4 regions of the Peribacillus suis genome follow, and region 2 is predicted to be linked to each of the others. Evidence: riboswitches for the same ligand, from Rfam matches in the RefSeq annotation. Region 2 holds a riboswitch; each other region holds the start of a gene.
What was found. Region 2 has a riboswitch for S-adenosylmethionine ahead of AC503W_RS18605 (methionine ABC transporter ATP-binding protein). Riboswitches for the same ligand answer to the same signal wherever they lie in the genome.
Positions count from the first base shown of each region.

Region 1: linked by a shared signal. The riboswitch ahead of metK (methionine adenosyltransferase) and the one ahead of AC503W_RS18605 (methionine ABC transporter ATP-binding protein) in region 2 are both predicted to bind S-adenosylmethionine.
Region 3: linked by a shared signal. The riboswitch ahead of AC503W_RS09315 (Na+/H+ antiporter NhaC family protein) and the one ahead of AC503W_RS18605 (methionine ABC transporter ATP-binding protein) in region 2 are both predicted to bind S-adenosylmethionine.
Region 4: linked by a shared signal. The riboswitch ahead of AC503W_RS11135 (bifunctional homocysteine S-methyltransferase/methylenetetrahydrofolate reductase) and the one ahead of AC503W_RS18605 (methionine ABC transporter ATP-binding protein) in region 2 are both predicted to bind S-adenosylmethionine.

Region 1 covers NZ_CM182019.1:3,571,216-3,574,353, forward strand. Annotated here, with positions in the region: gene AC503W_RS17440 (gamma carbonic anhydrase) at 1-424, shown strand, start outside; gene metK (methionine adenosyltransferase) at 566-1,762, opposite strand; SAM riboswitch class I at 1,931-2,094, opposite strand; gene pckA (phosphoenolpyruvate carboxykinase (ATP)) at 2,672-3,138, shown strand, end outside.
Region 2 covers NZ_CM182019.1:3,776,407-3,779,544, forward strand. Annotated here, with positions in the region: gene AC503W_RS18595 (MetQ/NlpA family ABC transporter substrate-binding protein) at 1-215, opposite strand, end outside; gene AC503W_RS18600 (methionine ABC transporter permease) at 231-899, opposite strand; gene AC503W_RS18605 (methionine ABC transporter ATP-binding protein) at 892-1,926, opposite strand; SAM riboswitch class I at 2,071-2,182, opposite strand; gene AC503W_RS18610 (O-acetylhomoserine aminocarboxypropyltransferase/cysteine synthase family protein) at 2,295-3,138, opposite strand, start outside.
Region 3 covers NZ_CM182019.1:1,896,965-1,900,102, reverse strand. Annotated here, with positions in the region: gene AC503W_RS09320 (alanine/glycine:cation symporter family protein) at 1-251, opposite strand, end outside; gene AC503W_RS09315 (Na+/H+ antiporter NhaC family protein) at 546-1,838, opposite strand; SAM riboswitch class I at 2,038-2,142, opposite strand; gene AC503W_RS09310 (ABC transporter substrate-binding protein) at 2,299-3,138, opposite strand, start outside.
Region 4 covers NZ_CM182019.1:2,300,014-2,303,151, reverse strand. Annotated here, with positions in the region: gene AC503W_RS11145 (phosphatase PAP2 family protein) at 1-56, shown strand, start outside; gene AC503W_RS11140 (MOSC domain-containing protein) at 541-1,182, shown strand; SAM riboswitch class I at 1,294-1,392, shown strand; gene AC503W_RS11135 (bifunctional homocysteine S-methyltransferase/methylenetetrahydrofolate reductase) at 1,499-3,138, shown strand, end outside.

The DNA.
Region 1 (3,138 bases), 210 kb from region 2:
TGAATCAACGATCTGGTTCAATACCGTCATTCGCGGCGATGTGGCACCCACCATCATCGGGAAAAGAGTAAGCGTACAAGATAACAGCGTACTTCATCAAAGTCCCAATAACCCACTGATAATCGAAGATGAAGTGACCATTGGCCACCAAGTCATTCTACATAGCTGCAAAATTCGAAAGAGAGCCCTCATCGGCATGGGTTCGATCATCCTTGATGGAGCGGAAATCGGTGAAGGTGCCTTCATCGGCGCAGGGAGCCTTGTCCCCCAAGGAAAGGTTATCCCGCCGAACACCTTAGCCTTTGGAAGGCCGGCCAAAGTCGTTCGTGAAATTAATGAGGAAGATCGCCAGGATATGGATCGCATTGTCCGGGAATATGCTGAAAAAGGACAACTCTATAAACAGGCTGACCGAATAAAGTAACACCAATCGTATGATTACAAAAAAACGCTTAGCTAAAAATAGGATTCCTTGAATTATTCCCTAGGAAGCCATATTTAATCCTATTTTTGCCCATCAAAAAAGGTGCCTTGCATTAAAGCAAGGCACCTTTTCTCATATGATTTACGCTTTAGCTTGTGTTTTTAAAGCTTCTGCTTTATCCGTACGCTCCCAAGGCAAATCAACATCTGTACGGCCGAAGTGACCATATGCAGCTGTTTGCTTGTAGATTGGGCGACGTAGGTCAAGCATCTTGATGATACCAGCTGGACGTAGGTCGAAATTCGCCTCTACCAATTCCACTAGCACCTCTTCACTTACTGTTCCCGTTCCAAATGTATCGATTGAGATGGATACAGGCTTAGCCACGCCGATTGCGTAGGCCAATTGCACTTCCGCTTTGTCAGCCAGGCCAGCAGCTACGATGTTCTTCGCAACGTAACGAGCGGCATATGCAGCAGAACGGTCCACTTTTGTTGCATCTTTACCAGAGAAAGCACCGCCGCCGTGACGAGCGTATCCGCCGTACGTATCAACGATGATTTTACGGCCAGTAAGACCAGCATCCCCTTGAGGTCCGCCGATTACAAAACGGCCAGTCGGGTTGATGAAGTATTTTGTATCTTCATTGATTAAGTCAGCCGGTACGACCGCATTAATCACATGTTCTTTTAAGTCGGCTTGAATTTGTTCAAGTGTCACTTCAGGATCATGTTGTGTGGAGATGACGATTGTGTCTACACGTACAGGTAGGTTATTTTCATCATATTCAACCGTTACTTGCGTTTTTCCATCAGGACGTAAATAACTTAGCGTGCCATCTTTACGAACTTGAGAAAGACGAAATGATAGCTTATGAGCCAATGAAATGGGAAGTGGCATAAGCTCTTCCGTTTCATTGCACGCGAATCCGAACATAAGACCTTGGTCCCCTGCACCGATAGCATCGATTTCCTCATCGGACATCGTACCTTCACGTGCTTCCAATGCTTTATCAACACCCGCTGCAATATCAGCAGACTGCTCATCGATCGAGCTTAGCACGGCACAAGTCTCGGCATCGAAACCATATTTCGCACGAGTGTACCCGATACCTGCAATCGTATCGCGGACAATGCGTGAGATATCCACGTAAGCAGATGTTGTAATTTCTCCAGCAACAAGTACAAGACCTGTCGTTACACTTGTTTCACACGCAACGCGCGCATTTGCATCCTTAGCTAGGATTGCATCTAAAATGGAATCTGAAATCTGATCACAAATTTTATCCGGATGGCCTTCTGTCACAGATTCAGAAGTAAATAGACGTTTCTTTGACATCTTATTTCCTCCTTGGAAGTTAGTATGTTGTAGGCATGAGCCTGATCTTTTACGGAACTCGTTTCCCTTATTAGTTTCAATCATAGACACAGAATTAATGAATAAAAACACAAAAACCTTCCCTGGCAAATGAGGAAAGGTTTAAAAATTCTATCATCTATCCTTTCACTCTTATCGTTCAAGGGTTTTTTACCTTGCTCAGGTTAGCACCATCACCACTATTCCTTGAAGGTTCATCGCTTTATTTTCGGCGATTGACCTTGGAGTCAAGTTCAATATGGCAGGTTGCTGGGTTTCAAAGGGCCTGTCCCTCCACCAACTCGGGATAAGAGAATCCGTACAATTTAAGATACTATCGTATTTAGTCTGAATTTGTCAATGTTTTTCTAAATAGAACATTTTTCCCCAATGAAAAATAAAAAAACTTTTTATCTGGCACAGCCGGAATATAAATAGTATTCTTAAAGAGTGTAAACTAAGAAGATAAGACCATTGACTTACAATGGATAAATCAGACAAAATGAACATACCATCCGAACCCCATATTCATCCCTTTTTCAAATACATAAATGGTTGTTCACTTCTTTTCTTCCTATTATAAATGAAAAGGTACACTAATCCTAAAACGGGACTTCACAAAGACTTGTGGCAGCAATCGTTTTTCACATCCTAGATTCACTTCATCCAGATCGTCTCCCGAATCAACCAGATTCAAAAACATCCATCCAGGATGACTCACTGCAAGTATATGCCCGCACTATACATAAGGTTACACTCGAAGTGAGATAATTGATTAATGTGACTATTCCATTTTCATTCACAAAAAAAGTTAAATAGTATAGACTATTTAATCCAATGTGTTATACTAATTGTATTATAAAAACTTAAACAAAGGAAGGTATCTCATATATGAATTCTGTTGACGTTAATGAGTTACACCAATTATTAGCAGGAAATAATGTGCAAACTCAACTCTCAGTTCCTCAATTAGTGGAAAAAGTATTAAGCAGAAATGAAGGCGTTTTAACTTCAACCGGCGCAGTAAAAGCTGAAACGGGCAAATACACGGGCCGTTCACCTAAAGATAAATATATTGTGGAAGAAGCTTCTGTAAAGGACAAAATTGACTGGGGCCCAGTGAACCAACCCATTTCCGAGGAAGTATTCAATAAACTATATAGTAAAGTAGTGGATTACTTAAAGACAAAAGAAGAAGTCTTTGTCTTCAAAGGTTTTGCTGGAGCAGACGAATCATCACGCCTTCCTATCCGAGTGGTTAATGAATATGCTTGGCACAACCTTTTTGCTCATACATTGTTCATCCGTCCGAATGAGGAAGAACTAAGAGGGCACGAAGCAGAATTCACCATCCTTTC
Region 2 (3,138 bases):
TAGTCTTGGAATGTTTCCACTTCCAATTCAATGCCTTTTTCTTTAAGAAGAGGAATCGCTTTTTCAAGAATCTCTGCATGTGGTACATTCGATGCACCCACCACTAACTTCTTCGTATCATCGCCACTACCTGTATCTTTCTCTTTATCCGTTCCGCAAGCCGCCAATGCAATTGATAAAACTAGAACGAATGCAATCCCTAAAAACTTTTTCATCCTTTTCATCTCCCCTTATCTTTTATCCAATTTAGAAGTAATCACATCACCGATAATCTGTATGATGAAGACAATAATTAATATGACAATCGTCGCTACCAGGGTAACGTCGTTGTGATTCCGTTGATAACCGTCCAGATAGGCTAAGTTACCCAATCCACCAGCCCCGATGACACCTGCCATTGCCGTGTATCCAACCAATGCAATCGATGTTACCGTGATGCCTGATATAAGGGCCGGCATCGATTCTGGAAGGAGGACCTTATAAATGATGGTGCTGGTTTTGGCTCCCATTGATTTAGCCGCTTCAATCACGCCTTTATCAATCTCACGAAGGCCGATTTCGACCATCCGCGCATAAAATGGTGCTGCACCGATAATGAGTGCTGGTAATGCCGCATTCTCACCAATCATGCTACCGACAAGTAATTTGGTGAACGGAATTAATAATACAATCAAGATAAGGAATGGAATCGAACGGAAAATATTAACGAAAGCACTTAACACACCGTTAACGCCCCGATTCTCCCACATATTCCCCTTGCCTGTTAAAAACAGAAGCAACCCCAATAGTATCCCTATAAAAAAGGTCGCTACAACTGAAATACTTGTCATATACAGCGTTTCTTTCGTCGCTTCTATGATGTCTTCCCAATCTACATTCGGCAATAATTCTTCAAGCATGAGTAATCACCTCCACGCCTACCTGCTGTGCTTTTATGAATTCGATTGCGCGGAGCATTTCATCTTCACTGCCATCAAGGTGGATGAACAATGTTCCATATGAGCCGCTTCTCGTTTGTGATATTTTCCCCTGGACAATGTTCACATCCAACTCAAAATTACGTACCAATTTTGTGATCAACGGGCTTTCTGCATGATCCCCCACGAATGTCAGTTGAATCACTTTTCCTGCTGGATACCGTTCAAACAAATGCTCCATCGTTTCTTTTGTCTCTTCTGGTTCTGTCACCTGCTGAACAAAACGCTTAGTCATCTGTTCTTTAGGGTTTCTGAATACTTCCAGGACAGCTCCCTGTTCGACTACCCGTCCACTTTCCATCACAGCCACTCGATTGCAAATCTTCCGAATGACATGCATCTCATGTGTAATCAAGACAATGGTTAAACCAAGGCGTTGATTTATATCCACAAGCAATTCCAGGATGGAATCGGTTGTCTGGGGATCTAGAGCGGACGTGGCCTCATCACACAAAAGCACTTTCGGGTTATTGGCAAGAGCCCTCGCTATTCCCACCCTTTGCTTCTGTCCACCACTTAGCTGCGATGGATACGCTTTTTCTCTTCCTTCCAATCCAACTAACTTAATGAGTTCATTGACGCGCTTGATGCGTTCTTGCTTGGAGATGCCCGCAATTTCCAGAGGAAAGGATATATTTTCTTGAACGGTCCTTGACCACAAGAGATTAAAATGCTGAAAAATCATGCTAATCTCTTGACGGGCTTTACGAAGCTTAGACCCTTTAATTGTTGAAACTTCATTTCCCGCAACGTTCACGGAGCCCTCAGTAGGCCGTTCCAACCCATTCAGCATACGTATGAGCGTACTCTTGCCAGCCCCACTGTATCCGATGACTCCGAAAATCTCGCCTTTATTTATTTCTAAATTCACACTATTCACGGCATGAATCGTTTCGCTATTTCCTTTTCCTGTTCGAAAAAGTTTACTGACGTTTGACAATGTAATCATGTATGCTCACCTCTTTATCCAATTAAGCCTATGAATTTAGTCGATTTATTTTTATGGCCTCCTGATGAATCTATCCTCTATGATTCAAAGAAAATAGAAAAAGCCCTTCTGCATGAGCAGAAAGGCAGGGAAAAGCAGGCCTTCCTCTCATCTCCCAAAGCCTCTACGCTTTGTGTGAATTGGCACCTTTCCAAGGAAAATCCTTGTCGGTTGCCGGGTTTCAACGGGCACATCCCTCCACCTCTCTTGATAAGAGCTATATATGGACTATTCTTTTTTGTCTTAACATTCACTTTACTATGTCTGAAATTTTAACACAGATAAAAAAGGAGTGCAATGTAAAATCCTAGGGTGTACCTGTTTCTCCATTAAACTCTTTGAGAATTCACTGACACGATATTCGTCGCTTTTTCAATCGCTTGCTCTAGATCTTCAAGTAAATCGTCTACATTTTCAATACCGATTGAAAGGCGAACCTGGTCGGCGCTGACACCGGCCTTGACCAGTCCTGCATCATTCAATTGCTGGTGAGTTGTACTTGCTGGGTGGATGATTAGGCTTTTAGCATCCCCGACATTGGCGACATGCGACCATAACTCTACCGAATTGATGAGTGTGGAACCTGCTTCACGTCCACCCTTAATTCCAAACGTCACCACAGATCCGGCTCCCTTAGGCAAATATTTATCCACAAGGGCTTTATCGGGATGATCATCGTTACCCGGATAAGAAACCCATGAGACTGCCGGATGGTTCTCCAAGTATTGAATGACTGTCCTCGTATTCAACAGGTGTTCCTTCATCCTGACATGGAGCGTTTCCAGGCCAAGCGTGAACTGGAATGCACTTTGAGCACTTAACGTCGGTCCCAAATCCCGAAGCAATTGCACACGCGCTTTCGTGATAAAGGCAGCAGGCCCTACCGCTTCGGAATAGACAAGTCCATGATAACTAGGGTCAGGTTCCGTAAAGCCTGGATAATTAGGCGAATTCCAATCGAATTTACCACCGTCGATGATGACTCCCCCTAATGTCGTACCGTTACCCAATAGCCACTTTGTAGCTGAATGGATGACAATATCCGCCCCAAAGTCTATTGGTCGGCACAGATACGGCGTTGCGAAAGTGTTATCGATGATAAGAGGTATCCCTGCTTCGTGGGCTATTTCCGCCACTTTTTCGATATCAAGAACCCTTAAGCTTGGGTTGCCG
Region 3 (3,138 bases), 1.9 Mb from region 2:
GCCACACCTGCCAGATTCCCCGTTCCTACCCGGGAAGCCGTGCTGATACAAAAGGCCTGAAACGATGATACACCTTTCTTATCTGCCGTAGCACCTTCCCCTAGTAACCTAATCATTTCTTTCACCATTCTAAATTGTACGAATTTAGTCCGAAAAGAAAAATAAATGCCCATTCCAATTAATAATATAATCAGTATAGATGACCATAATAAATCATTTGTTTCAGTAATAAACTTTTCTACTATCTCCATTTTTAAACAAACCCACCTCTAATTATTTCAATACAATACCTTTAGAGTTCCCGCTTTTGCAAAATAGTAAACACTTAAGAATAAAGATGACTCCGTATATTGTATTTAATTATACTATTTTAATATTATTGAAGAAGGATATTAGTTTTTTGGAACATAAAAGAATTAAAGATTTCATCCACACTTTTCATTCGAAGTCACTTACCCTAAAAAAGCCCTGGCGACAATGCTCCAGGGCCAACATTCATGATTTTACATTCATGATTTATTGATACTCTTCCACCCATACTATTTTTATTTCTTCTTCGAGAACCCGGGAAAACCTATTAAAATGGCTATGATTCCTGAAATCCCGATTAAGACTGGATAGAAAGAATAGGGTAGGATACTGATAGGAGAGATGTGTGCAACACCGGCAGCTAAAAGTAGTTGTGCCCCGTATGGCAATAATCCTTGAATACTACAAGCGAAAACATCTAGTAAGCTGGCAGATTTCCTGGGATCAATTTCATACTTTTCGGCAATATTTTTTGCAAGTGGACCAGCAATGATGATGGATATGGTATTGTTTGCCGTTGAAAGATTCGTTAAAGCAACCAATCCCGCGATGCTGAACTCAGCACTTTTTTTTGATTTGCTTTTTTTCGTCACGAGGTTCAGTAGGTAATCTATTCCGCCGTTATGTTTGATAACCGAAACCATGCCTGCAATCAAGATCGCTAAGAAGGAGATTTCATACATCCCAGCCATTCCATCTCCTACTTTTTGAATAACCTCCATTGCATGATAACTGCCATCCGCTAAACCGATTATTCCAGCAAAGACAATGCCGATAGAGAGAACCAAGAATACGTTGATCCCCGCCAATGCTGCCACTAGAACACAAAGGTAAGGTAGAATTTTGACCCAACTGTAGGCTTCTCCAGAAATTGTAGCTTGTTCACCCATCGTCAGAAAACCAAGGATAACACATGTAATTACCGCAGCAGGTAAAACAATAAAAAAGTTCACTTTGAATTTGTCTTTCATTTTCGTTCCCTGTGTACGTACAGCTGCTATAGTCGTATCCGAAATGAAAGAAAGATTATCACCGAACATTGAGCCACCAATGACCGCAGCCATGGAAAGGGCAACTGAAATCTCCGTCTGTTCACTAATTCCTACTCCAATTGGTGCTAATGCCACTATCGTTCCCATACTTGTCCCCATAGATAATGAGATAAAGCAGGCGATAATAAATAACCCCACCATTAATAGATTTTGCGGAACGATCGAAAGTGCTAGATTCACCGTAGATGCTACGGCTCCCATCCCATTTGCCACTTCCGAAAAAGCCCCAGCCAATAGGAATATGACAACCATCAACATAATATTTGAATCCCCGGCACCTTTACAAAAGATTTCTACTTTGTGATTGAATGATTCCTTTCGATTCATTGCCAGTGCCACAGCAGATGCAATGGCAATGGCAACAATCACTGGAAATGTGTAAAAATCTTTTGTAATCACACCTGAACCTATAAATAATATCAAAAAAACGATAAACGGCGTTAAAGCCCATGGATTCCCTTTATTGTCTAAACTCATGATGTACACCTCTTTATTATTTTTGCATGGTATTGGATACTCTTTTTGGACTCTCTAAATTTTCCGGCATCCCTTCATTTTAATATAAGCATGATTATAAAATAGTAACAAACCATCAAGAACAGATTCCTATCCTATGAGTACAAAAAGACCTCTTCCATTTTATTACAAGAAGAGGTCTTTTAATCTATAAACACTCCTCTTATCTTTCAGGTCAATCGCCTGCTGGATTTGGCACAGCACTCTAAATAAGTCTGCTGCCGAGACATCTTCGGGCCAGTCCCTCAGTCTCTCTTGATAAGAAGTAAGAAATATTCATTTTTTTAAAGCAAATATAAGAGTACAGCATTTTAAGAGTTTTCGCAAGGTAAAGTATTAAAGATTTTTATAAACTTGTTGAATGCATTATTTTTTAGCTTTCGGGGCCTAAAGGTAGCTAGTGTGAAAGCACATGACACTTTTACTCTTCTACACTGATGGGTACCACTTTGCCATCTTCTACCGCTCCGACGACGACTTTTGCTGCGAATCCACCATTTTCGTCAATCGAAGGTATATTGTAAATTTTCTGTTCAGGTGCCGTGTTTGTCAGCCCATCCTGCATATGTTCACGGATGGCTTTCACATCCTCGACTGTTCCTGCCGCTTTCATTGCCTCCACAAAGGCATACATAGCAATGTAATTCAACCCCACTTCAGAACTGGCATCTTCCTTATAAATTTTTTTATATTTATCAATGAATGCCGGTGCTGCTTCTTCATTGGAGTCGATAAGCGGAAGCACACCAATCGAACCTTCCAATGTTTCGTATGAACCGGCAATTGGCTTCATTTGATCCAGTTTCGCCTGGTCCATGATAATGAAACCGCCTTTAAAACCTAGTTCTCTTGCTTGTTTTGCAACCTTGGCCGTAGGCTCCGACGCCCCACCGATGAAAAGGACATCAGGCTTTTCTTTTAAAGCATTTGTAACAGTCGTGAAGAAATCCGTTTCTTTAGAAAAATCAATTGAGGCATTATACACGACTTTACCACCCTGCTTTTCCCAATGTGGTAGTAGGTTTTCCGCCCAGTCTTTCCCGTACTGGGAAGATGGTGGCAATGCCGCGATTTTTTTGCCGAAGTTTTCCATTGCATACGTAGAAAACGGTTCAATATACCCTTCATAATTTGGCGGGATCCTTACTGTTAATGAATTTCCGCTTTCCGTGATAGCTGGTTCACTCGAATAGGCACCGATGATGAATTTCTCTTTTTCGTTAAAAACCTGTAGGGCCTGTATCCCCCCGCTATGAGGAGT
Region 4 (3,138 bases), 1.5 Mb from region 2:
TATCGGCATGGCTGTTACGATACCTGGAATACAAGGGGCGAAAAAATAGAAGCTAAGGGGAAAATGAAGGCATAAGAAAATCACCAAAATTATCAAAAAAGTGGTGCACTGTGAGGAAAGTAATGATCGCACCTATAAATTTTCATTAAAAGAAGATCTCCTGTTCAATTTGGTAGTTACTTGTTAGGTATAAATAATTAGTAAGGATACAGTTTTCCACCCTTTTTAAAAGGAGACAAAAAAATTCGCCCCCTAAAGAGCGACAATGAGGAAATTAATCGTGAATCAACATATAGGCGACGGATTGTCTTTTTCGACTATATATTGTGTTCGTATTCTATCATAATTAATTTGGAAATAGCAACTAAATTACTAAAACAAAGGGATTATTTTTATATCATTCTCTTTTCACATCGAATTTTATACCTAGTAAAGAGGTTATTGCTTTTTTTTTGGTATAATCAAATAATTGAATAGATTGAATATAAAGAATGTTTCTTTATTGCAATCTGGAAATTTAAAAGAAATGGAAGATGTCCAATGGAAAATCGTAAAATCATGTCTCTTCAAATTGGGATGCCAAAAGAGGAGGAGCTTTCGGGGGTAAAGATCAAAACGGCAATGGATAAGAAGGCCATCGACTATATCACCGTAACAAAATCAGGGATTGATAGGGATGGAGTGGGTAACAGAAAGTTCCATGGAGGGCCTGACCGTGCTCTATGTTTTTATCCCTTTGAGCATTATGATTTATGGAATCGAACATTCAATAAGCAGCTTTCCATCCCTGCATTTGGGGAGAATTTGACGATTGCTGGAATGACTGAACGTCAAACGTTTATAGGCGATATCTATAGCATTGGCGGGACCGTTATTCAGATTACACAGGGGCGTATTCCTTGCTCGACCATCTCCCACTTTAACAAAGAGCCAGAGTTTTTGAAATTGGTGATGGACACTAATCTAACTGGCTATTTTGCTAGGGTTATACAAGAAGGGGTAATTGGCCAACAAGATGATATCGTGTTATTGGATCGGCTTCAAGATAAGGTTACGGTACTTTATGCAACGGATGTCATCCTTCATAAGCGTGATGGGGAGGAGGGGGCAATGTCCTTGCTTTCCATTGAATCCTTGTCGGAAGAATGGGGAGCCTTGCTTTCTAAAAGGATGTATCGTTAAAAAGTCTGAAGAAAATGAAAAAATGATAAATATACTCTTGAAATTATCAGATGATTCATGTAAATTAAATATAAATAAATTTTGAAATGTTTAGAAAATTAAACTTAATAAATCTTATCGAGAGAGGTGAAGGGACTGGCCCGATGAAACCTCAGCAACCAGCCTAGGCAAAGGTGCTAAATCCAGCAAGCAGAGCTTGATAGATGAGGAGAATGTTTCGAAAAAAGCCTTCTTCTTTGAGAAGGTTTTTTTTCTTTACTCTCACACTCATAGAAACTGACAAAAACCATAGTGTTTTTAAGAGAGGGTGTACTAATTGGATTTTCGTAGTGAATTGAAAGAAAGAATGCTAGTTGGAGACGGCGCGATGGGTACGTTGTTGTACTCCTATGGAATCGATCAATGTTATGAGGAAATAAATTGCACCAATCCTGATAAAATTGAGTCTATACATAGGGCCTATTTAGAAGCGGGTGCAGATATTCTGCAAACCAATACATATGGTGCCAATTTCAATAAATTGAAACGGTATGGGCTGGAGGAAGAAGTCAGTCGGATCAATCGCCAAGGAGTCAGCATTGCTAAACAAGTAGCGAAAGGGAAGGCTTATGTTTTTGGTACAATTGGGGCCCAGCGTAGTATACGTAAATCGGATTTAAGTATAGAAGAAATAAAACGGGGTTTTCGAGAACAATTATACAGTTTGCTTCTGGAAGATCCCGATGGAATTCTTCTTGAAACATTCTATGATTTTGAAGAGCTTGAAACGGTACTTCAAATTGCTAAAAAGGAAACGGACCTGCCGATTATTGCAAATGTATCGATGCATGAACTTGGAAATCTTCAAAATGGATTTCATTTGAATGAAGCTTTTCAAAAGCTAGAGTACCTAGGTGCAGATGTGGTTGGGGTGAATTGCCGTCTGGGCCCCCATCATATGATAAGGGCACTGGAAGAAGTGAAATTGCCTATGCAGACGTCGATTGCCATCTATCCTAATGCAAGTCTTCCAGATTATGTGGATGGGAGACTGGTCTATAAAGCGGAACCAGAATATTTCGGTTCAAGTGCACTCGAATTACGAAAACAAGGAGCAACCATTATAGGGGGTTGCTGTGGTACGACACCACTACATATACAAGCTGTGAACGAAATGATTGGCACTTTAGCGCCAGTCAAGGAAAAAATTACGAAAGCTCGACATATAGAAATTATTGAAGTGAATAACCAAAAACAAGAATTAGCTCTTCATGAAAAGGCAAAAACGGATAGAACGATCCTAGTTGAGCTTGATCCACCGAAAAAGTTAGGAATCGAAACGTTTATGGCAGGAGCTGAAGCCTTGAAAAAAGCTGGGGTGGATTCCATTACTTTAGCTGATAATTCACTTGCTTCACCAAGGATATCGAATTCGACCTTAGCCAATTTATTAAAGGCTGAATTAGGGGTGAATCCGATGGTCCATATTACGTGCAGGGACCGAAATCTTATTGGATTGCAATCCCATTTAATGGGGTTGCATACAGTCGGGCTGGATGAAGTTTTAGTTATCACTGGTGATCCTTCTAAGATTGGTGATTTCCCGGGGGCAACGTCTGTCTATGATTTATCTTCATTCGATTTGATAAGTCTGGTTAAGCAATTCAATGAGGGCTACTCCTATTCCGGACAAAGTCTAGGGAAACGGGCTAATTTCAAGATTTCCGCAGCTTTTAATCCAAATGTGAAATATCTCGATAAGGCTGTTCAGAGAATGGAAAAGAAAATCGCTTGCGGTGCTCATTCGTTTTTGACACAGCCAGTTTATTCAGTAGAACAAATAGAAGAAGTCTATCAGGCGACAAAACATTTGGAAACACCGATTTTCATGGGGATAATGCCCCTTACCAGTACGAGGAATGCCGAATTCATCCATAATGAAATACCGGGGATTAAATTACCTGACAGTGTACGGAA